DNA from 4 places in the Maridesulfovibrio spiralis genome. Region 4 is predicted to be linked to each of the others. Evidence: predicted binding sites of a transcription regulator. Region 4 holds the regulator's gene; each other region holds the start of a gene.
The links. The regulator sigma-54, encoded in region 4, starts transcription at its own class of promoters, with help from an activator protein. The targets are predictions, from matches to a motif close to CTGGCACGGNNNNTGCTT.
Positions count from the first base shown of each region.

Region 1 (7,482 bases), 2.1 Mb from region 4:
CCTGAGGTAGGTTCTCCGCCCCCGAAAGTGACCCCGCCGCCGGAGTTGTCGTAGAAGAGGGCGTCCTTGCGCACCACATTCATAACTTCTTCAACGGTCATGGTTTTGCCGGACATTTCGCGGGCCTTGCCGGAACAGTTTTCGGTGCAGGCTCCGCAGTTGGTGCATTTTTCAGTGTCGCGTCCGAACCTGCCGTCAATCTCGGTGACTGCCCCGTTGGGACAGACTTCAGCGCAGTGTCCGCATCCGGTGCAGAGTTCGGAAAAGCACATCATCTGCGGTTTCAGCTGCTGCGATTCCGGGTTGCTGCACCATAAGCAGCTCAGGGGACAGCCTTTCAAAAATACAGTGGTGCGCAGCCCCGGTCCGTCATGGAGCGACATGCGCTGGATATTATAGATCATGCCTTGGGACATGGTTGCCTCCGAGAAAGGAGAGAGTGCGAAACACTCTCTCCTATTATTTATACTAGCAACGGCCAGCGTCGTATTCGGTACGTTTGATGATTTCGTTTTGAACGCCGCAATCGAGGCGGGTGAAGTAGGCACTGAATCCTGCAACACGTACAATCAGGTCTGGGTATTCCTGCGGGTTCTGCTGCGCGTGCTTCAGGGTGTCGGAGCTTACGCAGTTAAACTGGATGTGGGAGCCGCCGAAATCGCAGTAGGTCTTGATCAGGGATATCAGGGTTTTCGCGCCCTGCGGACCTTCCAGAACGGAGGGGGAGAACTTCACGTTGAAGTGGTTAGCGCCGTACCGGACGGTGTCGATTGCTTCAGCACCGGATTTGATCAGTGCGGTGATACCTTCCTTGTCTGTGCCGGGCATTGCGGAAACACTACCGTCAGTGAGGGCTACGCCTGCTTTACGTCCGTTGGGCAGAGCACCCATGAGTCCGCCGAAGTAGTTGTGGTAAGACAGGGAGTATGCATCAAGCGGGGTGCGCTGTCCGAAGCAGTCCGGTCCCTGTGCGTGGTGGATTGCGTCCACGTCACGGTAGAAACGTTTAACAATGGCCTGAACTTCATCGTAGTCGTTGCCGTGCTTTGGTGCGTCAAAGCACATCTGGCGGATTTCTTCGTAACCGTCAAAGTTGGCTTTGAGTGCTTCAAGCAGCTCTTCCATGGTGATTTTCTTGGTGTCGAAAACAAGATGTTTGATGGCGAGAATGGAGTTCGCGGCATCAACACCGGCAGTCATGATCGGGTTAACCTGCGGGTAGCGGGTTCCGCCTGCTTCCTCGCACATGCCTTTTTCGATGCAGCCGTCATACATGGCGGAGCGGAATACACTCGGTACAACCTGAAGGCGGGCCATCTGGCTGAGGTCGGAGTGGGCGCGGGAAATGCGGAACAGGTTGTCCAGCTGGCCTTTCACTGCTTCGTAAAGATCTTCGAAAGTTTCGAAAGTTGTGGGGTCTCCGGTTTCTGCGCCGACCTTCTTCTTGGTCACCGGGCATTTACCGTTGTTGAGCACCAGTTCCACAACTTTAGCGAGACAGGGCTGGTCTTCCTGAGTGATGAAGCTGCCTTTGCCGCATACGCCGGTGGATACGCAGCCGTAGTTACCGCAGTTACGGGCATCTTCGAGGGTGATACCGTCGGGGTACTGGGCGAAACGGGCGAGGGTACGCTGTATAACGGCGTTGTTGTTCAGGATCTGGGGTTGGCCGGAACCGCCGCGGATGCATTCAACAACCTTCTGCATGTAGGAGTCTTTCAGTTTCGGGTGGTAGAGCAGGGTCAGGGTCGGCTGGATGCTCTTCATATTGATCTGGGTTTCGAGCATCAGCTCTTCCAGTTCTGTGGAGGCATCTTCGCCATTGGCATCCACACCGCCGATGGTCATGGACTGTCCGGTGTGTCCGGAAAGGGTCAGGGCGTATGAGTTACCCTGATATTCGCCCAGCTCGAGGTGGCGGATCCACTGGAATTTGAGCATGGTCAGGACCTGCTCACGGGTCAGGTTGCCTTCATCAATGTCTTTCTTGAAGAAGGGATACATGTACTGTCCGTAACGTCCGGGGGAAACTGCGCAGGCCATCTGCTCGGTTGCTACGCAGAGGTGGGTGAACCAGAAGGACTGGATAGCTTCACGGAAGTTGCGGGCCGGGTGTTCGGGAACGCGGCGGCATACTTCTGCGATTTCGAGCAGCTCTTCTTTAATCTTGGGATCGGATTCTTCCGCCGCAGTCTGCTCTGCCAGATCCGCATAACGGTGAGAGTGTTTGATTACCGCGTCAAAGGTGATCAGCATGGAGCGGTAAAGGTCGATCTTATCGCGGTTGGCAAGGATGTTAGGGGTTTCAGTAAGACGGGTTCTTACGTCTTCGATAAGATGGCGGATACCTTTGTTCAGCACCAGACCGTAATCAGCGATACCGGAACCGGAAGCAACGGAAACGTTCTCGTAGTACATGCCTGCTTTGGCGTACTTCTTTGCGCTCTCGCCGTACTTCTCTTTGTACATTTTGTTGTTCTGGTCGATGCAGGTGCGGCCTTTCCAGAGCTTGTAGGTCTTTTCCAGCAGTTCCTGTGTTTCGGCGGGAATCTTCATTTCGCCCAGAGAAGCCATTTTGGCCATCTGCATTTCTTCTTTAATCCAGGAAACGTTCCATTCGGGATAAGCGTAAACACCAGCACGAACACCGGTGAGGGTTCCGACGATGGGGTTGCCGTCGAGAAAGATTTTTTTCTGGGTCAGAACGCGCTCCAGAACTTTTGCGCGGATATATACTACAGGTTCACCCTGATGTTTCTCGTAAATTTCGTTCAGGAACTTGAGACGCTCAGGGTCCATAACCTGCGGAGCGTTCATGAGAAAATCTTTGAGTTCCTTGGCGCGGTCTTCGGCTGTATCCCAGTTAATGCCGTAACCTTGGGCAGTCTGGGTCTCTTCTTTTGCAGACAGAGTAGTATTCATTTCCATCTCCTGTGATTGTGCTATTGTTTTTGGGCTTTTAGGTAGATTGAAAGTGTAAATCGTTCGCTTGTTAATTTCGTCACTAGCACGGGGTGTGCCAGAGATGTGTTTTGGTTCTAAAAAACGTGCTAATATATTGATATAAATGTGTTTAATTATGAACAAGCAAGTGAGTCGGGAGTCTGAAGGGTAAAAAGAGAAAAGAAAGAAATTTTTCTTTTTTGAAAAAAAATTTGATTTGCTAAAAGATATTTTTTTAATTATCGACCCAATCAGCAGCCGGAGGTTTTGGACAGGTTTCAGATTTTCCGGGGATAAATGGAGGTTGTGAAAAATGTATTTTAGCAGGGAAAAATTTCATAATGTCAGTCGGCGCAGTATGCTGACTCCGGAAATGACAGCGATCTGGGATGATCTGGGACTCGGTGTGGCTGTGGTGGATGCTGAAGGATATTGCGAATACATGAATCCCATCCAGCGCAAGGTGGACGGTTTTTCACGGATTCATGTGGAAGGGCAGCACATTACCAAACTCTATGTCCCGCACGAACTTGATTGTATCCCGACCATTGAATGTTTGCGCGAGAGCAGGCCCATTCTCAAGAAAAGTTACCTGTACAAGACAACAAATAATTATCTCGCTGGGACTGTTTCCGACTTTTTTCCACTCTATGACCAGGGCCGCAAAGACGGGGTGCTGACTTTTACCCTCTGGACCGGGGCCGTTCCGCTGGGCGATCCTAACAAGAGGTCGCGCAGGTCCAAAACACGCGATAAAAGCTATTCCTATTACACTTTTGATTCACTCGTAGGACAGGACGATTCGTTACGTGAGGTTCTGGCTGAGGCTCGCACTGCCGCAATGTCTTCTTCGCATGTCATGATCTGGGGTGAGAGCGGCACTGGTAAAGAGGTTTTCGCACAGGCCATCCACATGGAAAGCGAGCGGCGCGAAAAGCCGTTTATTGCCGAGAACTGCGCCGCAATACCGGAAAATCTGCTCGAAGCGATTCTTTTCGGAACTTCGAAAGGGGCTTACACCGATGCTCCTGAAAAACCAGGACTTTTTGAGGAAGCCAACGGCGGAACACTGCTGCTTGACGAGCTGAATTCCATGCCGCTTGGTTTACAGGCCAAGCTTTTGCGTGTGTTGCAGGAAAAGCGGGTTCGCCGACTTGGTTCGCAAAAAGAAATTCCTGTAGATGTGCGCGTGATCAGCATTCTCAACGAAGCTCCGCTCAACGCTGTCAGCGAGGGCATTTTGCGCAGTGATTTATTCTATCGGCTGGCGGTGGTTGGATTGGCCGTGCCGCCATTACGGGAACGCAAGATGGATCTGACTGTGTTGATGCGTTCTTTTATCTCCCGTTCTGAACAGGTCAAAAGTCCCGGTCTGATCGGTGTTGAGCCGGATGTTGTGCAGATGTTTTTCGATTACGACTGGCCGGGTAATGTTCGTGAATTATTGCATGTTATCGAAGGTAGTCTGGCCCTTCTCGGAGAGCGGACATCTATCAGTGTGGAAAATCTGCCCCGCCATTTTCGCGAAGCACACGAGAAATCACTTATGACCGGGCTTTCGCAGTCAGAAACGGCTGTGCCTGATCAGGAAAATGAGTCCATGCTGGGCAAAAACTTTTTCGACTATAACAGTATCAAGCGCAACAGCGTTGTACCGCTTAAAAGCTGCGTGCAGCAGTATGAAACCGAGTGCATCAGGAACGTGCTGCGTGTGACAGGCGGGAACGTCGCCAAGGCTGCCCGGATCATGCAGATCACCGGGGCGGGGCTGCGCTACAAAATCCAGCAGCTCGGCATAGGGGATGATTTTTAGGAAGCATCCGGCGGGACTACCGCCGGATGCATTAAATTACAGAAAAGATCGAACCAGACAGACTATTCCTGCCAAGGCAATTACAGTCATGAGGACTTTGCGGAACAGGTCCTGATTGATGTGTTTGATGACCGGGAAGGAGAGCAGTGTCCCTATGGCGACAGCGGGTGCTCCGTAGAGGGCGTAGTCGATTACAGTCGGGGTGATCAGCCCGGCTCCTGCCTGCAGGATGCAGGTGAAAGTTGCCCTGATGACGAAAAAGACCCCGAGGGTTCCGAGAAATACCCGCGGCTGCCAGCCGACATATAGCCCGTAGGCTCCGATGGGCGGTCCGTCGAAAGATATGGCGGTCCCGAGCAGGCTGGCCCCGAATCCGGCGGCACTGCCCCGCGACCATGATTCCGGGTGGGTCTTTTCGACTTTGTAGGTCAGCTGCCAGTAGACGTAATAGATGAGCAGCGCGCCTACTGCTCCTTGCAGGATGGTGCTGGAGACAAAGGTCAGGATGTAGAGTCCGGCAAATGCACCGGGGATGGAGCCGACCAGCAACGGTTTAAGCGCGGACCAGCGGCAGTGTCGGAAATGCATGGCCGCGATACTGCCGTCCATGATGACATTGAGCAGGCAGGCGAGGGGGACAAGCTCCTGCATGGGAATGAACATGGCCGCTGCCGGAACAGCGACCATGGCCCCGCCGATACCGCTGACACCGGAAACAAATCCGCCGATCAGCCAAAGCAGGAATACTAAAACGTGGGGTGATTCAAACATTAAATTCTACTTTTTGCCGCTGGCAATGGATTCCTCGCAATGGGTGAGAGAATCGTAACCCAGCTTGCGCATGAGAATCTCATATCTTTCGCGTACGAGATTGCCTCCGTTGTGCTGGGTCTTGCGGGCGTAATTGAGGTAAAAGATCAGGGTTTTGGGGGAGTAGGTCTGCAATTCACCGTTAAGGTAGGTGCAGAAGGATTCGTGACCGTCGGGATGCACTGAAAGAGGAAACTGCGCGGAAACTTCTTTGCGCCAGTTACTTTCGATCTGCACCAGCTCAGAAATGGCCTGTGAGTCATTCTGCACCGGGATAATCCCTTCCATGAGCGCGTATTTTTCGGTCATGAGATTGCGCTTGTCGGCCACGGCCTGTTTGAGGTCGGCGAGATATGATTCAAGGTATTCGATAGGCATTACGGCATGGGTCATGTGGCGCATGATGCGAAAAGAATCGGGCTGCTCCTGACATGATGCAGTTCCGCCACGGTTCTTGACAGCGAGGAACATTTCCAGTTCCTGCGCGATTATTTCATCAATTAATTGCAGGCGTGCTTCTTCGGCCATGTGGTTCTCCTTAATGAAAAAAGTAACGAGCTTGGATTTGCAAACCTGATGCCTTTTTATCGTTTTGGGGCAAGATGGTTGCATTTATTTTACTATCATCCCGAATTGATTGCCCAAGTCAAGGATAAAGAGTTTGCGGGTGAGTAGTTGTGTGTCGGTAATTGGGATTTGTGGCTACTAAAAAAAATTTTAAAAAAAGAAAAAAAACTTTCGAAAAAGAACAAATTTTAAAAAATGGTTTATTGACGATGTTGATGGGTTAATTATTTAAACCTGTTATTTCTGGATATTATGGAGTTGGTGAAGAAATTCACGAATTGGCATCGGGTTTGCTTAGGGTAGACGGCGGCAGTGGTAGAACCGCCGATTCAGGTAGATTGAAAGTATTTTAGTAATCGTTCGCTCTTTGGAAGGAGAGGAGGGCCATGTCGCTTTATGCGTGCACATGGCGTGATGTGTCCGGGATGGCTTGTATTTCGGAGCACACAGCAGGCGGCTGTCTTTTGGTTAGAGGAGGAGCAGTCGCCGGGGCTGGAGACTATTTAAGGTTCCTGCCGCGAACTCATAAAACAAAGAGATAATCTGATGTCACAAGAACAACTGGAATTAGAAAAATCAATGTCGCCCTCTCAGGTTTGGGCGCTGGCACTGGGGTCAATCGTAGGTTGGGGGTGTTTTGTTCTTCCCGGGGATATGTTTCTTCCGCAGGCCGGTATTCTGGGTACACTTATCGGCTTCGGCGTAGGTGCTTTTCTTATTTGTTTCGTAGCGGTCTGCTACAGCTACATGATTAAATATGCTCCGGTTGCGGGCGGAGCATTTGCATATGCCTATGTCGGCTTTGGGCCGAGTGCGGCTTTTGTCTGCGGGTGGGCACTCGTACTTGGTTACATAGCCATCATCGGTATCGACGTTGCCGCGTTGGCGTTGATTTTCCGTTTCCTGTTTCCGGGGGTTTTTGAATTCGGGGCATTGTATTCCATTGCCGGCTGGCAGGTTTATACCGGCGAGGTAATTCTGATGACCGCCGCAACAGTGCTGTTCGGCTGGATGAATTATCGCGGAAACAGCTTTGCGGGTAAATTTCAGGTTATGCTGACTTTCCTGCTGACCGTCGGCATTGTTTCCCTTTTTACCGGTTCCGCATCCCTTGAAACCGCTGAGGTCGGAAACCTGCTCCCGCTTTTCGCAGAGCATCGTTCCATGATTTCCTGCGTACTGATTATTTTTGCGATTTCTCCCTTCCTTTTTGCCGGGTTCGATACTGTCCCGCAGGCTGCTGAAGAATTTACTTTTGAACCTGGCCGTGCACGCAACATCATGATTATCGCGATTTTGTGCGGTTTTGTGCTTTATGCTCTGGTGACTCTCGCAGTCGGTGTTGCCAT
Region 1 is NZ_CP182344.1:1,182,040-1,189,521, reverse strand. Features, by position in the region: gene ACNI29_RS05365 (glycyl-radical enzyme activating protein) at 1-416, opposite strand, end outside; gene ACNI29_RS05360 (glycyl radical protein) at 469-2,922, opposite strand; gene ACNI29_RS05355 (sigma-54 interaction domain-containing protein) at 3,257-4,756, shown strand; gene ACNI29_RS05350 (sulfite exporter TauE/SafE family protein) at 4,793-5,527, opposite strand; gene ACNI29_RS05345 (DUF4125 family protein) at 5,534-6,094, opposite strand; gene ACNI29_RS05340 (APC family permease) at 6,680-7,482, shown strand, end outside.
Region 1: the regulator sigma-54 is predicted to act here: its motif matches at 3,006-3,023, upstream of ACNI29_RS05360 (glycyl radical protein).

Region 2 (7,482 bases), 1.0 Mb from region 4:
GCTATAAGAAAGCCATGGTCTCGTGATTTTTCTACAAAAGAACTGAGTGCCCTGTCGCTTCCGGCTTTGGATTCGATGATTTCAAGAATGATATTATTAGCGGGAATATTGCATTTCTTAACCATTTTTCTGGTTATGCCATAGCCGAAGGTTTCTTCATTGATGATGGCTGCATCAATATTTACGGATAAGAGCAGGGAGCGGTCTGTCCTTGAAATGGGAGCAAATGTTTCAAACGCCTTCTTGCGGCAGGCTCTGTCCAGCCGGGTTAAGGTCTCAAAGTCCTCACACATGTCAAACAGAGTAAAAGGGGGAATACATTCCCCGGTGCGGGGATGAATGGCACGAGTCAGGGCCTCAAAGCCCAGCAAGCCTTTACGGTTCACGGAAATCAGCGGCTGCAATACTGTGGTCAGGCAATCATTTTCAATCAGTTCATTTATGGAGAAATCTAAAATAGTATTCATAATGCAGTCGCTTGTTTTTGTTTTCCAAAAAAACGGCCGGAAGGGTGGGAAGTCCCTTCCGGCCGTCAGGTCCGGCTGAGGTGGTCACCGGACTTGGGGTGGGCCGGGCTTGTCTGCCGAAGATAAGCCCGGCCAGCTGTACACTAATTGGGGTTAGAGTGATTTTGCTTTAAGAGTTATGTGGATTAAAGTGATTCTTCACCTGTTCTGATTCTGATGGTTCTGTTCAGGTCCTGTACGAAGATTACTCCGTCGCCTTCCTTGCCTGTCTGTGCTCCGGTTTTAATTGCTTCCAGTGCTGATTCTACTTTGTCTTCGTCCAATCCTATCTCGATGCGGATTTTTTTGAGCAGGTTAACTTCCATAACGACACCGCGGTATGTTTCTGTGAATCCCGCGCCCCTGCCGGAGCCGAGAATGTTTGTTACCGACATGGTGTAGATTCCTTTGGCATAGAGGGCCTGCTTTACCGGGGTAAGGCATTCGGGCCTGATATATGTGATGATGAGTTTCATTGTTTTATTCCTCTCTTTGTGGTGGTTCGATTATTCGTTGGAGAAGATCTGGAAGCCGTTGTAGGACTCCATGCCGTGTTCTGCTATGTCGAGGCCCTTCATTTCTTCTTCAGCGGAAACCCTGATGCCCATGATTGCCTTGGCAATGTTGAAAGCGAGATAACCCATGCCGAATGCCCAGATGAAGCAGACTGCGATGCCGATAAGCTGGGGGGTAACGAGTGCGAAACCGCCGCCGTAGAAGAGGCCGCCTGCGCCGTCGTTAAGAGCGGGAGCGGTGAACAGTCCGCAAGCCAGGGTTCCCCATGCTCCGCAGACACCGTGTACGGAAACCGCACCAACCGGATCGTCGATTTTGAGAACCTTATCAATGAACTCGATGGAGAGTACTACCAGCACACCCGCGATGAGACCGATGAGCAGGGAGGCTGCCGGGGTTACAGTTGCACAGGGAGCTGTGATACCGACCAGCCCTGCCAGCGCACCGTTACAGGTCATGGAGATATCCGGTTTGCCGTATTTGAACCATGAGGTGAACATTGCACCAAGGGTTCCTGCACAGGCGGAGAGGCTTGTGGTTACTGCGATGAGACCGATGGAACCATCTGCAGTGGTGGTGGAGCCGGGGTTGAAACCGAACCAGCCGAACCAGAGGATGAATACGCCAAGTGATGCCAGAGGAATGTTGTGACCGGGGATAGCTTTTGCTTTGCCGTCCGCAGTGTACTTGCCGATACGGGGTCCGAGTACCATGGCACCGGCCAGAGCGATCCAGCCACCCACGGAGTGAACTACGGTAGAGCCTGCGAAATCCATGAATCCTATGCCTTCAAGCCAGCCGGCTCCGGCGTCGCCCAGCCAGAGAGATCCCCATGCCCAGTGTCCGGAGATAGGATAAATAAGTCCGGTTACAATAGCGGTTACGAGGATATAGCTGCTGAATTTAGTACGTTCAGCAATACCACCGGATACGATAGTTGCCGCAGTTGCTGCGAATACAGACTGGAAGAACCAGAATGTCAGGGTCCACTGTGAATCAGGGTCGGTCAGGCCGGTACCGGCGAGGCCGAAGCCGGAGCTTCCGACAAAACCGCCTGCATCAATACCGAACATGAGGCCGAATCCAAAAAGGAAAAAGATTACTGATCCGGCGGAAAAATCGAGAAAGTTTTTCATCAGGATGTTACCGGCACTCTTTGCGCGGGTGAATCCTGCTTCAACACATGCGAAACCTGCCTGCATAAAAAAAACAAGAATACCGGCAAGAAGGGTCCAGAGAATGTTACCGTGGGTCTGGGACATTGCTTCTTCTGCCGCGAATGCTGCGGAAGGTGCTGCCAGGAGCATGAGAGTTGCGAGAGCCGTGGTTTTGCGGCCTACCATTGAACGTTTAATAGTCATACAGTCCTCCTTAGGGATGTTGATTGCTTCAAGGATGTTTTTCTTAAAGCATGGACTGTGCCAAGTCTGTAATGTCTTGTAATGATTGATTAAATTATGGGTTAATCCAGAATATACGGTTACAAAAATGTATTTTTGAACGTTTTTGTTCTATTTGATCGTATGTAAAATTACAAAAAGGTAAACTTGTTGGTTTTGAGTATCGTGGGCGGTGGGTAAAAATTACAAATGGCGTTCATAATATTAATGATGGTAAAAAAATAAATAAAGTTGTTGACAATTTTTTCAGGACCCGGTTAAGTAACACCCATGCAGACTTTCAACACCCTAGGCACTGGCCTCTCTTACTTTTTTTACTTTTTTTATTTTTGGTGCACCCACGCTTGTGGTCGGGTGGAGGTTTGCTTGTACAAAAAGTAAGAAGAGAAGACATAGCAAACGACCTCTACGAAAGGGCCGCAGGCGAAGAATCGCCGGCGGCCCTTTTTTTTTAAGCACGGGTCGCCAAAGGGAAGCGGATCTTGGAGAACTTAGAGGCAAACTTCAGGAGAAATTAAAATGCAGATTGGTAAAAGTGTAAGAATGGAGCGGATAGTAAACCGTAATACAGGCCGGACCATCGTTGTTCCCATGGACCACGGTATCAGTGTCGGACCTCTCAAAGGACTGCGTTCCATGCGCCGGGCAGTTAACGATATGGTCAAAGGCGGAGCCAACGCCGTGCTGATGCACAAAGGACTGGTTCGCTGCTCCCACCGCGAAGAGGGTGGAGACGTAGGGCTTATCGTTCATCTTTCCGCATCCACCTGTCTTTCCCCCCTGCCTAACAAGAAAACACTGGTCGGTACTGTTGAAGACGCGCTTCGTCTTGGCGCTGATGCTGTTTCCGTTCACGTAAACCTCGGTGATGAGGCCGAAGCGCAGATGCTTTCCGATCTCGGAGAAGTTGCTTCCGCAGCCACCAACTGGGGGGTTCCGGTTCTGGCTATGGTTTACGCCCGCGGCCCGAAAATCAAAGACGAATTCGATCCTGAAGTTGTTGCCCATTGCGCCCGCGCAGGTGAAGAACTGGGAGCAGATATCGTAAAAGTTCCTTACACCGGCGACATGGAAACTTTTAAAGACGTGGTTGAAGGTTGCTGTATCCCGGTCGTAATTGCCGGTGGTCCCAAGCTTGATTCCACCCGCGATTTCCTGCAGATGGTTTCCGATTCCATCGAAGCCGGGGGTGCCGGACTTTCTGTTGGCCGTAATGTTTTCCAGCATGAAAATCGCGTTAAGCTGATGGAAGCATTGCACATGGTTGTTCACGAAGACGAAACTGTAGATAACGCTCTCGCACACATTGGCGAATAGTTGCCGGTGTTAGGTTGAAATTCAGGAATACAAAAATGAAAAAAATTATTTTTAAAGCTATCCCCTTCGAGAAGAATCTCGTCAGCCTCGCTCTGGAGTCCGGTGTGGACGCGATACTGACTTCCCCGGAAGACAAGGAGACCATCGAATCTCTTGGCCGGGTAAATGTAATTACTCCCGATGACATGCCTTGTGTTGCCATCACCGAGAAAGCGGATGAAGCTGTGGCGGTGGATCTGGACAGAAAAGGTAAAGATGTCTGCCTTGCAGCAGGCTGGGAGATTATCCCGGTTGAAAACCTGCTTGCCCAGATTGACGCCCTCGCCCTTGAAGCTGAATCTCTCGAACGCGCAAGACTTGCTGCTTCCGTTATGGAGCGTGGAGCTGACGCCATCGTAGTCACACCCGAAGGTGCTGCCGATCTTAAACAGATAGTAGCCGAACTGAAACTCTCGCAGGGTAAGATGGAATTACAAAAAGCAACAATCACCAAAATTGAATCTGCCGGACTGGCCCACCGCGTCTGCGTGGATACCACTTCCAAGCTCAAGAAAGGGCAGGGTATTCTGACCGGAAATTCTTCCGCCTTCACCTTTCTCGTACATGCTGAAACCGAATCCAACCCCTATGTTGCAGCCCGTCCTTTCCGGGTTAATGCCGGGGCTGTCCATGCTTACGCGCTTCTGCCCGGTGATAAAACCACCTATCTCGAAGAACTGCGTTCCGGTTCCGAGGTGCTGGTTGTGGACAAGGACGGAAATACTTCTGTTGCCGTAGTAGGGCGCAGTAAGCTTGAAGTCCGCCCCATGCTGCTGATCAGCGCTGAGGTTGAAACTCCTGAAGGTCCGGTTGCCGGCAAGGTTTTTCTCCAGAATGCGGAAACCATTCGTGTAGTCAGCGGTGACGGCGAGCCTGTAAGTGTGGTAACACTGAAAGAAGGCGACCAGATTCTTTGCCGCATTGATGATGCAGGACGTCATTTCGGAATGCGTATCAAAGAAGAAATTTCAGAGGATTAATAAAAAAATGTCACAGTCCAGCAAAAAAAATCTTGGCGATCTGCGTGTGGAAATCGATTCACTCGACAGTGAAATTCTAGAGCTTCTCAATAAGCGTGCCGCTGCGTCTCTTGCGGTTGGAGCTATCAAGGCCGGATCATCTGACCAGATTTTTAAGCCTTTCCGGGAGCAGGAAGTATTGCGTGGTCTCATTGAGCGCAACCCCGGAACTCTCCCCCCCGAGCACCTTGAAGCAATTTATCGCGAAATTATTTCTTCTTCCCGCAGGCTGCAGAGGCCTGAGCGCGTGGTCTATCTAGGCCCCGAAGGGACATTTTCATATTTTGCCGGATTACAGCACATGGGACGTCAGGCTGATCTGCTTCCCAAAAACAATTTTGAAGATATTTTTGTTGCCGTTTCCAAGGGCGAAGCCGACCTCGGCATCATCCCCCTTGAAAATTCGCTCAAGGGAACGGTAGGACAGAATGTTGATCTGTTCATGCGTTACCCGGTGTTCATTCAGTCCGAGCTGTACCACCGTATCAGCCACGGACTGATGACCAAGGGTGCCGACATCAGCGAGATCAAAACTGTCTACTCTCACTCCAAGGCACTAGAGCAATGCACCGGATGGCTTCGGGCCAACATGCCCGGTGCAGAGCTCGTGTCTGTTGAGTCCACTGCCAAGGCCGCGCAGATGGTTTCCGAAAGCGATGAATCTGTAGCAGCCGTAGGCCACGTAAAGCTGGCGAACCTTTTCGGATTGCATGTCACCGCAGAAGCGATTGAAGACCTGCCGGATAACTGGACCCGCTTTCTGATCATCGGACCCAAACCAGGTCAGGAAGATAAGCGCGATAAAACTTCGCTGCTTTTCACTACCCCGGACAGACCCGGTGCACTGGTTGAGGTCCTCAACGAGCTTTCCGGTCATGACATAAACATGACCAAGCTTGAGTCGCGGCCCGCACTTGGTGAAAAGTGGAAGTACATGTTTTTTGTTGATTTGCAGGGTGATCTCGGAGCTGAAGAACACGCTTCACTTATCGAAGATCTCAAAGCGCGCTGCCTGACTTTCAAGATTCTGGGCTGCTACCCGGCAGGAGCACAGGAAGGCAGTAAAATTTAAGAATCCCAAAAACTTTTAATAGGGCTTCGCCACTTTCAATAAATATTTTTCTACTAGGCTTCATTAGCCGGGAATATATAAAATGACTTCTGATAACGTAATTGTAGTTAAAGCTCCGTCTTCAAAGTCCCTGTCCCACAGGGCCTTGATTGCCGGGGCATTGTCCGAAGGCTCTACTGTTGTCCTTGATCCGCTGGATAGTAACGACATCAACCGGACCATGGATTGTCTGGCCACCATGGGCGCGCAGTTCAATATTGATGGAACTGCCACCACCGTGACCGGAATGGATGGCGGCCCCCGTGGCGGAGTTAAAGAACCTGCCGTTCTGGAGATGCGTGATTCCGGCACAACCTGCCGTTTGATAACCGCTCTGGCCGGAGCTGGGAAGGGACTTTTCCGGGTGCAGGGAACCCCACGCATGCATGACCGTCCCATCGGTGCTTTGACCAGCGCACTGGAATCTCAGGGAACCAAGGTTACTTTTTCCGACAAGCAGGGGTATCCCCCGGTGACTCTGGAAGCGAGGGGATTTAAAGGTAAAGAGATGAACATTTCTCTTGAGGAGTCCAGCCAATACCTTTCCGGCTTACTGCTCGGTGCTCCTCTGGCCGGCGAGACAACTATCATTAATATAGTTGGTAAAAAAGCGGTGTCATGGCCTTATGTTGCACTGACCCTGAATGTGATGGAAGACTTTAGGGTTAAGTTTGAGGTCCAGAGAAAGCAGAATGGTGTGTGGACCAAGACCGACTGGAGAAAAGTCGAAAAGGTTGAGCCCGGTGAAATCCGTTTCGTGGTCGAGCCTTCCAAATTCGAGCGTGATGAATACCGCGTTGAAGGCGACTGGTCCAATGCTTCATATTTTCTTGCTGCCGGGGCGGTAGGTCACAAACCTGTTAAGATTGATGGAATGTCCGTAAAATCACTTCAAGGTGATCGCGCAATCATGTACATTCTTGAATCCATGGGTGCGAAGATCGAGAGTGATGATCACAGTGTGACTGTCTACCCCTCACAGCTTCACGGTGTTGAAGTGGACATGGGCAAATGTCCCGATCTCGTTCCTACTGTGGCTGTGGTTGCCGCTTTTGCGGACAGCCCGACCACCATCACCAATGTGGCCCACCTGCGCATCAAGGAATGTGACCGTCTCGAAGCCAGTGCTGCCGAAGTTATGCGTGCCGGCGGCAAGGCCGAGATTACCGATGATTCCATCACCATCATTCCGGCCCCGCTCAAAAAAGGCGAACGCATTGTTTTCAAAACCTACGATGATCACCGCTTAGCCATGTGTACCGCGATTTTTGCCATGGCGGGTATCGAATCAATCCCCGAAGAACCCGGTTGTGTTGCAAAATCCTTCCCCGGATTCTGGGATGAATGGGAAAAAGTCAAAAAAGGAAATGGTTGTTAGTCATGGAGTGCGAGTTTGAGAAAATTCATAGCGTAGCCGTCATCGGGTCCCGTGGACAGATGGGTGGTTTCCTCGCGCTCACTGCCGAACGGGCGGGAATGATGGTCTACCGCTTTGATACCCCGCTCGATCAGGAGAAGATGGCGCGCCGCCTACCCGATACCGATCTGGTTATCCTGTGCATTCCGGTAACGGT
Region 2 is NZ_CP182344.1:2,606,371-2,613,852, forward strand. Features, by position in the region: gene ACNI29_RS11760 (EAL domain-containing protein) at 1-467, opposite strand, end outside; gene ACNI29_RS11765 (P-II family nitrogen regulator) at 653-982, opposite strand; gene ACNI29_RS11770 (ammonium transporter) at 1,013-2,383, opposite strand; gene ACNI29_RS11775 (2-amino-3,7-dideoxy-D-threo-hept-6-ulosonate synthase) at 2,942-3,739, shown strand; gene ACNI29_RS11780 (3-dehydroquinate synthase II family protein) at 3,775-4,758, shown strand; gene pheA (prephenate dehydratase) at 4,766-5,869, shown strand; gene aroA (3-phosphoshikimate 1-carboxyvinyltransferase) at 5,952-7,286, shown strand; gene ACNI29_RS11795 (prephenate dehydrogenase/arogenate dehydrogenase family protein) at 7,289-7,482, shown strand, end outside.
Region 2: the regulator sigma-54 is predicted to act here: its motif matches at 2,430-2,447, upstream of ACNI29_RS11770 (ammonium transporter).

Region 3 (7,482 bases), 1.3 Mb from region 4:
CCAGTCTACGTGCCGTATCAAGAGCCTCTTCGTCAAGATCACTTTCATCAATTGCGAGTCTGTCACCTGCTTCGGGCAGTCCGGCAACCTCGTCAATTTCTTCTTCAGATACACGGGGCTTGATCAGGGCCATGACAACCGGGCGTACTACGAGGATCAGGAAGAGGAATATAAGCAGACCGTTGAGGAAAGGCTTACCGAGGCGTTGTGCGTACTCAAGCATGGTCCGCATGAGGCCTTCATCACCGAACAGATCCTGCATGCCGAATGACATGTTGGAAACTTCTACGATGTCACCGCGTACTTCGTCGTAACCTACTGCGGAGCTGACCAGTTCCCTGATACGCTGCATTTCTTCAGCAGAGCGGGGAGTGTAGACCATTTCGCCGGTTTCAGGATCTTTTACATAAGTACCGTCTACGATAACCGCTACGCTGAGGCGCTTGAGTTCGCCGACCGGAACGATGATCTGCTGTTCTTCTTTGTTGATTTCATAGTTGGTTGTACGGGTTTCACGTGTGGAGTCCTGGGTAGTAGCGGTTCCAGTGAAACCGTCACCCCTGAAGTTTGCTTCAGGTACGCCACCGTCTACGTTTGCGGTTCCGCGGGTAGTTTCTTCGCTGCTCTGTTCTGAGCGTGCTACCTGACCGTCAGGATCGTATGCTTCTGTCTTGATGGTGCGCTGTCTGAAGTCGAGATCCGCGTTTACTTTAGCGATAACCTTGTCCGGGCCTACGATAGGCATGAGCAGGCGCTGGATGCGCTGTTCAATTTTGGACTCAAGGCCGGACTTGTATTCGAGCTGGCTGTTGGTGATGTTCAGGCCCAGCCCACCGTCATCTTCAGGCTGGTAGAGAACCTGACCGCGCATGTCGGTAATGGTTACGTGTGCGGGCTTCAGGCCTTCAACAGACATAACAACGAGGTTCAAAACGCCTTTGACCTGCTTATCGGAAAGTTTTTCGCCGTCACGAAGCTTAAGTACTACTGATGCAGAAGGATCAATCTGTTCTTCAATAAAAAGGGACTTTGATGGAAGAACCAGATGTACCCGGGCGCGCTCAACCTGCGGGAATTCGCTGATTGTACGTGCCAGTTCACCCTGCAAAGCTCGCTGGTAGTTTATTCGCTGGATAAAGTCTGTTTGTCCGATCTGGACCTCATCGAAAATTTCATAACCGATACCCTGACCGTGAAGAGCTCCTTCTCCTGCTATTTTCAGCCGCAGGTCGTAGACCTTGTCGGCAGGAACCAGAATGGTCGAGCCGTTGTCCTCAATTTTGTAAGGCTCTTTGGTAGACTGCAGGATGGATACAACGCGGGAAGCGTCTTCTGCATAGAGCTTGGTGTAGAGAACTCGGTATTCGGTCTGGTTGAGCCAGAAAACCATAAGGATGAATGCTATGACCACTGTGGCCGCAAGCCCACCGATCATGATTCTCTGTGAAACAGTGCGGTCAGACCAGAAATTCTGGAACTTACTCATATACTCAGCGACGAAATTTGGCATACTTAAACTCCTGACGATTTTTCATTTGTTTAAGCATATGGTATGCCATTGGTCAATAGTGCTGTAAATTAAGTGTGTTGTATGAGAGGTTTTGGCGAAGTTAAACTTGAGAGAGGGAGGGTGACAAAAAAATGTCAGCTCGGATAGGGATGTAGGAAAGCTGTCACGGGAGACTCCATAGAGGAGTTCCCGAGACAGTTATTGATAGTATGACAGGTAAAGGAGCGGGGCTGTCAGACTTAGAAAGGCATTTTCATTACTTCCTGGTACGCGCTCATTACTTTGCTGCGCACAGTGCTGGTCATGGTCATGGCTACGCTTGCTTTCTGCAGAGAGATCATCAGTTCATGAACGTTCTGGGTTTTACCGGAGGCAAATTCTTCGATCATGGCTTTTTTCTTGCCCTGCAGTTCGTTGACGCCTTTGATGGAGTCGGTCAGGGTGTTGGAAAAAGAGTTCGGCTCGGCCTTGTTAAGCTCCATGGTTTTGTCGAACTTCTTGTCAAACTTCTGCTGATTCTGGATGGCATTGGTGTATGCCTGCATTGCTACGTTTCTGATTGCCATGGTTTGCTCCTTTTTCGATAGTCGGAAATCTGTCTTTTATCAGTCAGCCTGATGTTACTGGCCCATGCCGATTCTGAGTGCGCGGTTGAACATTCTTTTGGCGGAGTCCACTGCCTGCGCGTTAGCTTCGTAAGATCGGCTGATGGTGATCATGTTGACCATCTCCTCGACCACGTTGATGTCCGGATATTTGACGATGCCTTTATCGTTCGCATCCGGGTGGTTGGGTTCGTAAACCTCTTTAAAGGGACGGGTGTCGGAAACAATGCCTCTGACGGTAACGCCCCGAAGCTGCTGGTTGAGCTGCTGGTCCATTGCAGTTTCGAAAGGGGAGAGGACCGGGCTGGACTCCATGGAAACACTTTTGCGGCGGTAAGGTCCGCCCTCGGCTGTCCGTGTAGTCCTGGCGTTAGCCATGTTCATGGATACAACGTTCAGGTACTCTCGCTGGGCCTTCAGCCCTGAGGCTCCGATATCAAGTGCTGTGAAGAAATCCATTATCTTGCTCCACTCTGAATAATTTTATTCATGCCCTGAAAATTTTTCCCGATAACCTGGGAGAGAGCATTATAATACATGGTGTTCTTGGCCATGGTGACCATTTCTTTATCCATATCAACTCGGTTTTCACCGTGGATAACTCTTGGCTCGAACTTTGAAATAACGTCCCCTTCGAAGTTGTTTGCATCGAAAGCAGTAGGGATATGCATTTTGCTGGTTCTGGTCATTTTGCCTTTGGCATCAAGGCCCATGGCTTTCTGGAGGTCTTCTTCGAACTCCAGCTTCTTCTCTTTGTAGCCGGGGGTGTTGATGTTAGCCAGATTGGAGGAGACGAGGTTTTGACGTTGGAGTCTCATGTCGAGTACTTTGCCTGTCAATTCTATGTGGCTTCCGAAAAGTCCTTTCATTTTTATATCCTCCTGCAAAAAATTCCCGGTGTCCTTCTGGACTAGGAAATATTGGTAGTTTTCTTGTGTTTTTCTTTAAGCAAAAGGTGTTCCAAGTTTGTATGTAGTTGAAAATAAAGAGTAATTTATCGAACTGACGGCTCTGTTCTGGCAAAGTGTCGGAAATCAGGCGGTTGAATTTCGTCCCATATTATAATGTAGAACTATTGTTTTGGGTTTGGCACGGGGTATGCATTAAATCAGGCAGACTCTCAGGGGTCGAAAAAAATGCCGCCTTGGATCGTCCAGCGGTAAATAAAATTTCCGGAGGGGAATTATGAGCCATTTAGATTATGAAATTAACAAGGAACTCGGTGAGTGCTATCTGTTCATGGGTGAACTGGATAAGGCTGAAGATTACTACAAGAAGGCTGCCGGATCTAATGGTGTGCATCCCGACCCTTATATCGGTCTTGCAACCATCGCAGTTCAGCGCGGTGAGTATGATACTGCCATGTCCCTGTACGAGAAAGCACACTCGGTAGAAGCTACCGATAAGAGCTTTGCCGGAATGGGTCTCATCCAAATGGAAACCTCCCGTCAGGACGAAGCCTTTGAAAACTTTTCTCAGGCTCTCGACAGCAATATCAGCAACATGGTTGCGTTGTTCGGTATCATCAGGATCGGTCACGAGGCAGAGAAGATGGCTGAAGCCATTCCTTACCTCGAGAAGTATCTTGAAGTTGACCCCGAGAAGCATGAAGTCCGCTATTCTCTCGCAGGTCTCTATATCTGCATGGAGCAGAAGGACAAAGCTGTTGAGCAGCTTGAAATGATCCTTGAAAAGGATCCCGCAAATGAAGCGGCTAAGGAACTGCTGAGCCAGATTTAGCTCACACAGATTCTTTACATATAGCCGACTCCCCTCCCGGTTGGTCCCGTCCCTGTTCGTGTGGTTCGGGGACGGGGACCAGCTATCGGCGGGAAAAGATCGGCCCGGAACTTGCCTTTAGTGCATAAATCCGGCACAACTCCACAAAAAACAATTTCTGGAGATGTGTTATGGATATGTTGCCTGTAAAGCGCGGAGTGCTCAGTGTTACTGATAAATCCGGGCTTGCTGAATTTGCGGCTGAGTTAGCTGGCTTCGGTGTGGAATTGATCAGCACCGGCGGCACAAGAAAAATGCTTCTTGATGCCGGACTTGAGGTCAAGTCTGTAAGTGATGTTACCGGCTTCCCTGAAATCATGGGCGGTCGCGTGAAAACCCTGCACCCCAGCGTGCACGGTGGAATCCTCGCTGACAAAGATAACCCGGAACACCTGTCGACTCTTGATGAGCATAACATCAAGACGATTGATATGGTTTGCGTCAACCTGTACAATTTTGCCAAGGCTGTAAGCGAAGGGCAGGATTTGAAGAACGCTGTCGAGCAGATCGACATCGGCGGTCCGACCATGCTGCGCGCTTCGGCCAAGAATTTTCACTCTGTTCTGGTTGTCCCCAGTCCGGTGCACTATCCCCGTATTCTCGAAGACATGAAGAATAATGACGGCAAAGTTTCGCTTGCGCTCAGGAAAGATCTGGCCGCGGAAACTTTTGCGCTTGTCTCTGAATACGATTCCATGATCGCCAAATATCTGGCAGATCACGACGCTTAGTTTTCTTAAGGAGCGTGTCATTTTTATGGCACGCTCTTTGTCATTTGCCTCCACTTTCCCAGATTCCCCCTCCCTTTTAGTTCAAAGACTTTTTAATTGTACTTTGCAAGTAGCGTATTAAATGATCTTCGAATATAAAGACTGAGAAGCCAAATAAAAAATTTTGGATTCTTAAGCCCTTTTGCAAAATGGTTTAAGTCGGCGGAGGCGAAATTTTTTATCAATAAGCGCGAAGCGCATCAAAATGGAGAACTCCCATAGCTCTTAAAGCCAAAGGAAATACTCAGGGCCTTAAGCCCAGTGAGTTGAAACGCATCAACCGTCTTGCGGACCGTCGTTACAATGAACCCAACGGGTTCACTAACGAGCAGGCTCGTGAGCTTTCTTTTCTTAGTCATGAAATCGGACGCCAGATTGGTCTACTGGTCAACAGGCAGGGCAAACCGGAAATGATTCTGGTCGGTGATCCGGGTTCAATCTACATTCCTGAATTGCCGCGAGCACGTCAGTCCGAAGGGCGTTTGCGCGGTTTAAGGCTTCTGCACACACATATTTCCGGTGAGAACCTATCCGAGGAAGACCTCATGGATATGGTTTTCCTGCGTCTGGACAGTGTTACCGTTGTGGCGTCCGATCCGCACGGTGAGCCTGACTTTGTGCAATACGCCTACCTGCTTCCTCCCGGAGCAGCAGAGAAACCTTATGAACAGCTGCCCCCGGTTCGCTGGGATCGTGCAGACATGGATCTTCCGTCCCAGATCAAGGCTCTTGAAGATGAGTTCCGCCGTGCGGACCGTACCCGCGACACCACGGATAAACGTGAGCGGGCCATCGTGGTCAGTGTTTCGCAGGACCCTAAGTCCGTGCAGGAACGTTCACTTGATGAGCTGGAAGACCTTGCCGATACCGCAGGTCTGAAAGTGGAAGGACGTCTTGTGCAGCGCATTCGCAAACTCAACCCCAAATTCATTATGGGGAAGGGTAAGCTGGCGGAGCTGGAAGTTATTGCGCTGCAGGCGGATGCGGAAGTGATTCTTTTTGACCAGGAACTTTCTGCCGCTCAGATGCGTAACCTCGCCAAGCTGACCGAGCGGAAGATCATTGACCGCACCCAGCTTATTCTCGATATTTTTGCTCAGCACGCCACAACCCGCGCCGGTAAATTGCAGGTTGAAATGGCACAGCTGAAGTACACCATGCCCCGTCTGGTCGGTAAGAACCGGGCTATGTCCCGGCTTATGGGTGGAATTGGTGGCCGTGGTCCCGGTGAAACCAAACTTGAGATTGACCGCCGCCGCATTAAAGACAAGCTGACCAAGCTGGGTAAGGAACTCAAAAAGGTCAGCCGCCAGCGTGGCTTCACCCGTGAGCGTCGTGCAAGAGCCGGTGTGCCGGTTGTTTCCCTGGTAGGCTACACCAACGCGGGCAAATCCACTTTGCTTAACACTCTGACCAACAGCGGAGTGCTGGCCGAAGACAAACTCTTTGCCACCCTCGATCCTACCAGCAGGCGTATTCGTTTCCCCCGTGAACAGGAATTAATCCTGACTGATACAGTTGGATTTATTCGTCAGTTGCCCGTGGAACTCAAAGAAGCTTTCCGTGCTACCTTGGAAGAATTGGAAGCTGCGGATGTATTGCTCCATGTTTGCGACTCATCACATCCAGAAGTGGGCGAGCAGATCGACGCGGTCAATAACATTGTCGCTGATATGAATCTGGATGATGTTGTTACCATTCTCGTTCTCAACAAGTGGGACAAACTTGATGATGAGCAGCGCGAATTAATGCGCAACTCTTATCCGCAGGGAATTCCGTCCAGTGCAGTGAACCGTCGCTCGCTTAATGATCTGGTGGAAGAAATTCTGAATGCCATTGATCGGTTGGGACATTCTTTGAAAAATTAGTTCTATCTTCCTTCTTGTTTAGTTATTGCATTAATACCCGGAAATTAGTAAAAAAGTTGTAGCTTAATAACAGCAAGAGTATTTACCGGCAGTTGTAATTGGCGATGGAGGAAGCCATGGCTAAAGAAGAAGGTATTGAAGTAGAGGGTATTGTTCAGGAAGCACTGCCCAATGCCATGTTCAAGGTTGAGCTTGAAAACGGGCATGTTATACTGGGGCATATCTCCGGCAAAATGCGCAAATATTATATTCGCATTTTGCCCGGCGACCGGGTCAAAGTGGAACTATCGCCTTATGACCTGACCAGAGGGCGGATAACTTTCCGCATGAAATAAGTTTCTGTAACTGCTTCCAGTCTTGATCCGACTGATGAGGATTTTGTATGAGTTCAAAAGGAGTTGTCAGCTGGTTCAATGATATTAAAGGATTCGGCTTTATCGAAGATGAAGTCGGGCGGGATATTTATGTTCATTTTTCCGAAGTGCTTCGTGACGGATTCAAAACCTTGAATGTCGGCGAGAAAGTAGTGTTCGAAATTGTGGATGAAGACACAGCTCCGAAAGCCACGGCAGTGCGCATCATTAACTATTAATAAATCGGACGATCATAAAAAATTTAAGCCCGCCTGTTGAACAACTGGCGGGCTTTTTTCTATTAGAGACAAATTCAAAAACGAAGTGGCGAAGCCCTGCTAAAAAAGTTTGGGATTCTTAAATCCTTTTTAAAGGGTTTAAGCCGCTGGAGGCAGAATAATTCATTAAAAGCGCGGAGCGCATCAACTCATATTTATCTTTGCCCTGCTTCGTTTTTTGTCGGTTCGAGGACCGCGTCGACGTTAACTTCGCGGGAAGTCATTTTGTTGTTTTCAATTTCGTAGCGGGTCAGTTTCCAATCAATGTGATCAATGAAATCGACTTTAGCCCAACCTTCAGGTGGTAACCTCTTGATCA
Region 3 is NZ_CP182344.1:377,540-385,021, reverse strand. Features, by position in the region: gene fliF (flagellar basal-body MS-ring/collar protein FliF) at 1-1,510, opposite strand, end outside; gene fliE (flagellar hook-basal body complex protein FliE) at 1,750-2,076, opposite strand; gene flgC (flagellar basal body rod protein FlgC) at 2,131-2,574, opposite strand; gene flgB (flagellar basal body rod protein FlgB) at 2,574-2,984, opposite strand; gene ACNI29_RS01745 (tetratricopeptide repeat protein) at 3,301-3,855, shown strand; gene ACNI29_RS01740 (IMP cyclohydrolase) at 4,026-4,625, shown strand; gene hflX (GTPase HflX) at 4,931-6,532, shown strand; gene infA (translation initiation factor IF-1) at 6,649-6,867, shown strand; gene ACNI29_RS01725 (cold-shock protein) at 6,915-7,124, shown strand; gene ACNI29_RS01720 (hypothetical protein) at 7,319-7,482, opposite strand, start outside.
Region 3: the regulator sigma-54 is predicted to act here: its motif matches at 3,062-3,079, upstream of flgB (flagellar basal body rod protein FlgB).

Region 4 (7,482 bases):
CTCACCGAGCGCGGTGCTTCCTTCGGCTACAACAATCTGGTTGTGGACATGCGTTCCATGGCAATTATGAAAGAGTTGGGGTGTCCGGTAGTTTTTGATGCTACCCATTCAGTACAGCTTCCCGGTGGTCTTGATGGTAAATCCGGTGGACAGCGTGAGTTTGTCCCTGTCCTTTCCCGTGCTGCTGTGGCTGCTGGTGCGTCCGGTGTTTTTATGGAAACCCACCCTGACCCGGACTGCGCGCTTTGTGACGGCCCTAACAGCTGGCCTTTGGATCGTGCTGAAGACCTGATCAGAGACCTTCTTGCCGCCTGGAGTGTGAATTATGTCTGCTAAACAGCGCGCTGAAAAAATTAAGCTGCTTATTCTTGACGTTGACGGTGTTCTCACTGACGGCGGTCTTTATTATGATCATGAAGGTAACGTAACTAAGCGTTTTAACGTACAGGACGGTCTCGGCATCAAGTTTGCCCAACAGGCAGGGATTGATCTGGCGGTAATTACCGGATTGAATCATGGTGCCGTTGAAAAAAGGGTGACTGAACTGGGAATTACGGATTATTATCCCGGACAGCGTGAAAAGCTTCCTTTTTATGAGAAGCTGCTCAAAGATAAGGGTCTTAAAGACGAAGAAGTCGCTTACATGGGTGATGACTGGATTGATGTCCCTGTTATGCTGCGCGTGGGGTTGCCCATGGCCGTAAGAAATGCCCAGCCTGAAATCTTCGGCATTTCAAAATGGATCTCCAGCCGTAAGGGCGGGAGAGGTGCTGTGCGTGAAGCAATTTCATTTATTCTTGATGCGCAGGGCAAGTTGGACGCAATCTGGAAAGAGTGGGCAGGTTAGATGGGCCGTATCGGCTTGGTTTTATCTTTGATTCTTGCCTTGTTTCTGGGGCTTGCTTCCGGAACTCTGCTTAGTAAAAAGTACGGAGTTTTTCCGCACATGGCCCGTGGCGTTGTAAGAAGTCCGCTGGTGGCCGATGAGAACCAGTCTGATATTTCTGCTGAGGAAATTGAACTGATTCAGGGGACTGGTGGTGACATTGAATGGATTTTGCGGGCAGGAAGCGCTGATTACGATCAGGAAGAAGGTCTGGTAAAGGCCGACAAACCCCGGGTCACATATTACCTTGGCCGGGATCGTAAAGAAGTTTTTGTTAGCGCCTTACATGGCGAAGTCAGCCAGAAGGGCAAGGGATTAAAGCTCTGGGACAATGTAAAAGGTAATTATGGCGATATGGGGCTTATTGCTGATCGTCTCGATTTTAAACCCAAGGAGAACTTACTTTTCCTTGAAGGGAATGTGAAAGTTCAGAGTCCGGCAGTTTATATTACTTCCAACCGGGTCAAGGTCGACCTTGTAACCCGTGAAATAATGATTGAAGATGGAATGGAAGCCCTAATTTCACCGGACATGGTGGTAATGCCTCAATAGAAGCGAGCATTCATTTGATAAATATATTTGGAAATAGTTCATTTTTGCGCGGCAGGTCTGTACCAGTATTTTTTTCTTCTGCTGTTTTTATTGTGTTGTTTGTTCTGGCCTTTCTTACGGCCAGCTCCAGCGTACATGCTTATGATAAATCTCAACTGAAGATTGCAAGGACTATCGCCAACGTCCGTTCAGAGCCTTCTCTCAAGGCGAATGTTGTCTGGATTCTTTCCCCGGCGGAAAGCTTTCTTGTCGGCCCGGAGAAAGATGGCTGGCTCCATATCTATCCGGCTTCCGATGAAAAGGATGTTAAGCCGGTCGGATATGTTTCCCGTAAAGTGGTCATCCCCGCTGCTGCGGATAGCCCGCTCGCGGATTGGGGGGATATCCGCTATGTTGGAAAGGACATGAAATACCATCTGGAACGCACTGTAAAGTCTTCTACAGGTGGAATGCTCAAGTCCGGAGACAAGATCAAAGTAGGTTTCCTCAGGAATGGCTGGTATGCCTTTTTCAAGCCGGATGCAAAGGTCGTTTCCGAGGCTGATGCTCTTGGCTATGTCAAGCAATCTGAAGTTGATATGGTCAATGACGATGCACGTATTCGGTATGCGGTGCGTCGGATCAATGTAATTGAAAAGCCTGTGGCTACTTCCAGAGCCGTGGGTGTGCTTAGCCCCGGACATCGTGCTCAGGTTAATAAAGTGAAGGGTGGAATGTATGCCCTTTACCGTATTGATACCATTGTTAAAAATGATACTCCGGTCTGGGGTTATGCTTGGGGGCCTTTCCTTGCTCCTTATCCTGCAAATCTTGAAAAGACTCAGATGGCTGGAATTGATGCCCGTAAAGCAGAGATCAAGGCTGAAAAGAATGAAAAGATTAAGGAAGAGCTGAAGCGTGGCAATGAACTTGCCGCCATGGAAAAGGCAATGGATGAAATGCTGATCGCTCCGGTCGAGACTAAAACTCTCTATGCGACAGCAGTTCTGAATGTCCGTTCCGAGCCTGATGTTAAAGCCCTTATTGTAAATAAGCTGGAAAAAGGACAGCCGGTCGTCGTTGGTCAACTCGAAGGAAAGTGGTATCCTGTTTTCAAGGCTGATCAGAATAAAGAAGCCAAGCTCATCGGTTATGTGTATGGCACTTATCTTTCAGCTGATGCCCCGGTCGTTGAGAAAGAGAAACCGCGCAAGAAGCGTGTCCCCGGCGGCCCGGATGAAGTTCCCATTAAGATTACTTCTACCAAAATGACATTCAGCGAAAACCGCAACCAGATTACTTTTTCAGGTAATGTAAAGGTTATACGTCTGGATGTAACTCTCACTTCTGACACCCTGACTGCCTATTTACGCCCAGACGGCGATTCTCTTTCCGATACTCAGGACAAGATTAAGAAAATCGTTGCCGGCGGTAATGTTAAGGTGGTGATGAAAAAGCGCAAAGGTCAGTGCGATAAGCTGACTTATGTGGTTGGTGATTCCATCATATACATGAAAGGTAATGCTGAATTGCTGGATGGCCCCAACAATATTCAGGGCGATGAAATCAAATTTTACATTAAAGATAACCGTGCTGAGGTTGTCGGCGGCAAGAAGCCTATCGAGGCTATTTTCTATACCCCGAAAAATGTGTCGCAGTAGGAAAAATTATGTCTTCGATTATCGCCAAGAAATTGGTCAAGAACTACGGACCTAAAGAGGTTGTCCGCGGAATCGGGCTTACTGTGCGCGAGGGAGAGGTTGTAGGGTTGCTGGGTCCGAACGGAGCCGGTAAAACAACCACTTTTTATATGCTGGTGGGAGTGGTTAAGCCTACTTCCGGGGATGTCTATTTCAATAAGAAACAGATAACCCGTCTGCCTCTGCATGAGCGGGCTCGTATGGGGCTCAGCTATCTGCCGCAGGAAAGCTCCATTTTCAAAAAGTTGTCTGTACGTAAAAATCTTGAAATCATCATTGAGCATACCGGTCTTTCCGGTAAGGATATTCCCAAGAGAGCGGATGAACTTCTGGACCAACTGGGCATCCTGCGTCTTGCCGACCAGAAGGCTATGTACCTTTCAGGTGGTGAACGACGCCGTTTGGAAATTGCCCGTGCCATGATTAACAATCCCAAGTTCATTTTGCTTGATGAGCCGTTTGCAGGGATTGACCCCATTGCGGTTATTGATATTCAGGACATTATTTCTTCGTTGAAGGATATGGGGCTGGGTATTCTTATTTCCGACCACAATGTGCGCGAGACCCTTTCCATCTGCGACAGGGCATATCTTGTGTACGAAGGCCGGGTAATACTTAATGGTTCACCGGAAAGTATTGTTAAAAATACCAAGGCGCGCAGGCTTTATTTGGGGGACAGTTTTAGTCTTTAGCAGTCTGTGCATTAAGCATTAAATATTCAGGCCGGGATTTATTCAGTAATCCCGGCCTTTATTGTGTAAAGTTTAATTAAATTTGTCATTGTTGATTTACAGTCTGCCAGAACATTGGTACACTTTTTTCATATACATTTTCTGTATATAAAAAATCCATAAATTTCAGATGATTCAGAGGTCTTTGTTGCATCTTGAAAATGGATGTGGCATAGTTGAATCAAGGTTGAGGGAACCTAGAAAGTGTTTTTTCTGTTCTCGGCTGATAACTGATTGAAATAAATTGAATTAGATATAAATAGAAGGTGGCCTGATAATATGGGGTTGGAACTTAGACAACAATTAAAGCTTACTCAGCAGCTGGTGATGACTCCTCAGTTGCAGCAGGCTATCAAGTTGTTGCAGCTTTCCCGCTTGGAACTGGTGGATTCCGTTCATCAGGAGCTGATGGAAAATCCTATCCTTGAAGAAGCTGAAGCGCAGGAAAGGACTGATGCTGCTGATGCTGATGCAGGTACCGCTACTGCAGAGGAAGCACAAATTTCCAAGGAAGCGGAGTGGGAAAATTATCTCGGTGAATTTTCCAGTACGTCAAAGCAGTCCGCTTCCCGTGAATCCGAGTCTTATGAAGAGGGTACTTCGTTTGAAGCCCGTTTGACCAAGACAACCTCGCTCGAAGGGCATTTGCATTGGCAGATGAGTCTTTCCGATTTTACTGAGGCAGAAATCACCATAGGTGAGTGTCTTATCGGTAATTTAAGTTCCGGAGGTTTTTTACGGATTGACTTGGAAGAAGTTTGTGAAACGTGCTATGCTGAAATCGAAGATGTAGAAAGTGTGCTCTACCGCATCCAGCGGTTCGACCCTGTAGGGGTAGGAGCAAGAACGCCGCAGGAATGTCTACTGATTCAGCTTGAGGCTTTAAAGCTCGACGATGATCCGATTCTGGTCTCGTTGGTACGTGATCATTTGGATGACCTTGAAAAAAAGCGTTACAAACCGCTTGCAAGGAAATTCAAGCTTAGCATGGAGGATTTGAAGAGTTATCTGGACTTGATGCAGACACTTGATCCTCTTCCGGGAGCAAGTTTTTCAGGTGGAGACTCTTTCTATGTCAGCCCGGATGCTTATGTTTATGAATATGACGGAGATTTTGTCATAGTTCTAAACGAAGACGGTCTTCCCAAACTGCAGATGAATGCATTTTATGTGGAGACATTGGCATCCACAAAAGGGGATGACAAAGAATACTTTCAAGACAAGATGCGCTCCGCTCAATGGCTGATGAAGAGCCTGTATCAGCGGCAGCGTACCTTATATAAAGTTCTTGAATCCATAGTGAGATTCCAGCGCGATTTTTTCGCCGAAGGTGTCACCAAGCTTAAGCCGCTTATTCTTAAGGAGGTGGCGGAAGACATCGAAATGCATGAATCCACTGTGAGCCGAATTACAACGAATAAGTATGTATCGACTCCGCATGGAATCTATGAGCTAAAGTTCTTTTTTAATAGTGCTCTCGGTCTGGACGACGGATCTCAGGTCGGTTCCGAATCCGTCAAGGCGACGATCAAGAAATTGATCGGTGAAGAAGACGGAAAGAAGCCCCTCAGTGACGAGAAGATCGCTGAGATTCTCAAAGAGAAGCTGGAAGTCAATATCGCCAGAAGGACCGTAGCCAAGTATAGAACTGCAATGGGGATACTCTCCTCCTCGAAAAGGAAAAAGGTCTTCTAATGTAGTTCGGAGAAATCAACGCATATTCACCCCTTACTAAGGAGGCTCTTTATGAACGTAGCATTTACTTTTAAGAACTTCGACGCATCCGAACATCTTAAGGAATATGCAAACAGCCGTTTCTCCAAGTTGGCAAAGTACGTCAGCAATCCTGACAATACTGATATGCAGGTGAATTTGTCAGTTGATAAGTTCAGACACGTTGCGGAAGTTGTTTTTACTTCCGACCATCTGCATGTCTCAGCTTACGAAGTGTCCGAGGACATGTATTCTACCGTGGATATGGTTCTGGATAAGCTTGAAGCCCAGCTTCGTCGCGCAAATGAAAAGATGAGAAGCCACAGGCGTAAGGAGTCTGCTCCTGCGCGAATGGATATTCTCAGTTACGGTGAGGAAGAGTACCGGGAACCAGTGATTGTGGAGTCTGACTCCTTCGTTCCCAAGCCCATGAGTATTGATGAAGCAGCAGAGCAGTTGCAGACCCTTGACCATGAATTCCTCGTATTCCGCAACGCGGACAACGAAGCCATAAATGTAATATACCGCCGCAACAATGGCGATTTCGGTTTAATTGACCCGGGATACTAACTAATGAACATAACTGACAATCTGGCGAAGGATCTTGTTATATATGAACTGAACGCCTCTGATAAGGGCGAAGTTCTGAAAGAAATGGTTTCCACCCTGAAAGACGCAGGTCTTGATGTAGACGTGGAAAATGCCCTGAAGGTCCTTAATGATCGTGAGAAACTTGGAACAACAGGAATAGGGGATGGCATTGCCATCCCCCATGGAAAACTGGAATGTCTTGAAGATATAGTTGTTGTCGTTGGTCGCTCCAGTGAGGGCGTAGACTTTGAATCTTTGGATATGCAGCCCTGTAAAATATTCTTTATGGTACTGGCCCCCGAGCAGGGGGCCGGTGCTCATTTGAAGGTGCTGGCCCAGATTTCGCGGCAACTCAAGGATGAGCCGTTCCGGCAGGCTTTTATCGATACTGCGGACAAGGATGAATTACTTCGCCTTCTCGGTATCGCATAAGATTAAAGTTGTTTAAAAGATATAAATAATTAGATTAGCAATGAACCTAGGTCATTGCTAATTTTATTTGTGGGCTAGAGTTAAAGGAGGGCTTCAAGGTGGTTACGGATGACTCTTTTCCTGTGATTGTTGTTACCGGTCTTTCCGGCGCCGGGAAATCCACAGTGCTAAAGGTGTTTGAGGATCTACGCTTTTTCTGCGTCGACGGTCTGCCTGCAGGGATGCTTTCCCGTCTGGTAGATTTGTTCAACACCCGAGACAATGCATACCGTGGGCTGGTGCTGGGGATGGACCTGCGACAGCTGGAGTTCAGCTCCGACTGGGAAAGCACTCGTGAAGAATTGACCCGCAAAGGCTACACGCCCAGCATTCTTTTCCTTGAAGCGCGTCTTCCAGAGCTGGTGCGCCGCTATGCAACCACCCGACGTCTGCATCCTCTTGAGTCCAGAGATATTGGATTGGAACAGGCTTTGGAACGGGAAAAGGAGATTCTCGGTGAAGTCCGGCAGCAGGCTGATCTCGTTATTGATACCACCACCTATTCTATTCATGATCTTCGCCGCAGGATTCAGGAAAAGTGGGCTGAGTTAAGTGAAAAGACGAGAGGTCTCCGAGTCCATGTGATGTCTTTTGGCTTTAAGCACGATGTTCCTACTGCTGCGGACATGGTTATGGATCTCCGCTTCCTGCCTAACCCGTACTTTGAAGAGGAACTTCGTCCTCTCTCTGGTCAGGATAAAGCTATTTCAGATTATGTTCTCGGTACGGAACCGGGTTCAATTTTTATTGAGAAATATCTCGATTTCCTTCAATATGTGCTTCCGCTTTACGAAGCGGAAGGAAGATACAGGCTGACTATTGCTGTTGGATGTACCGGTGGAAGACACCGTTCCGTTGC
Region 4 is NZ_CP182344.1:3,610,917-3,618,398, forward strand. Features, by position in the region: gene kdsA (3-deoxy-8-phosphooctulonate synthase) at 1-336, shown strand, start outside; gene ACNI29_RS16145 (KdsC family phosphatase) at 326-847, shown strand; gene lptC (LPS export ABC transporter periplasmic protein LptC) at 848-1,438, shown strand; gene ACNI29_RS16155 (LptA/OstA family protein) at 1,453-3,078, shown strand; gene lptB (LPS export ABC transporter ATP-binding protein) at 3,087-3,809, shown strand; gene rpoN (RNA polymerase factor sigma-54) at 4,128-5,543, shown strand; gene hpf (ribosome hibernation-promoting factor, HPF/YfiA family) at 5,595-6,131, shown strand; gene ACNI29_RS16175 (PTS sugar transporter subunit IIA) at 6,135-6,584, shown strand; gene rapZ (RNase adapter RapZ) at 6,683-7,482, shown strand, end outside.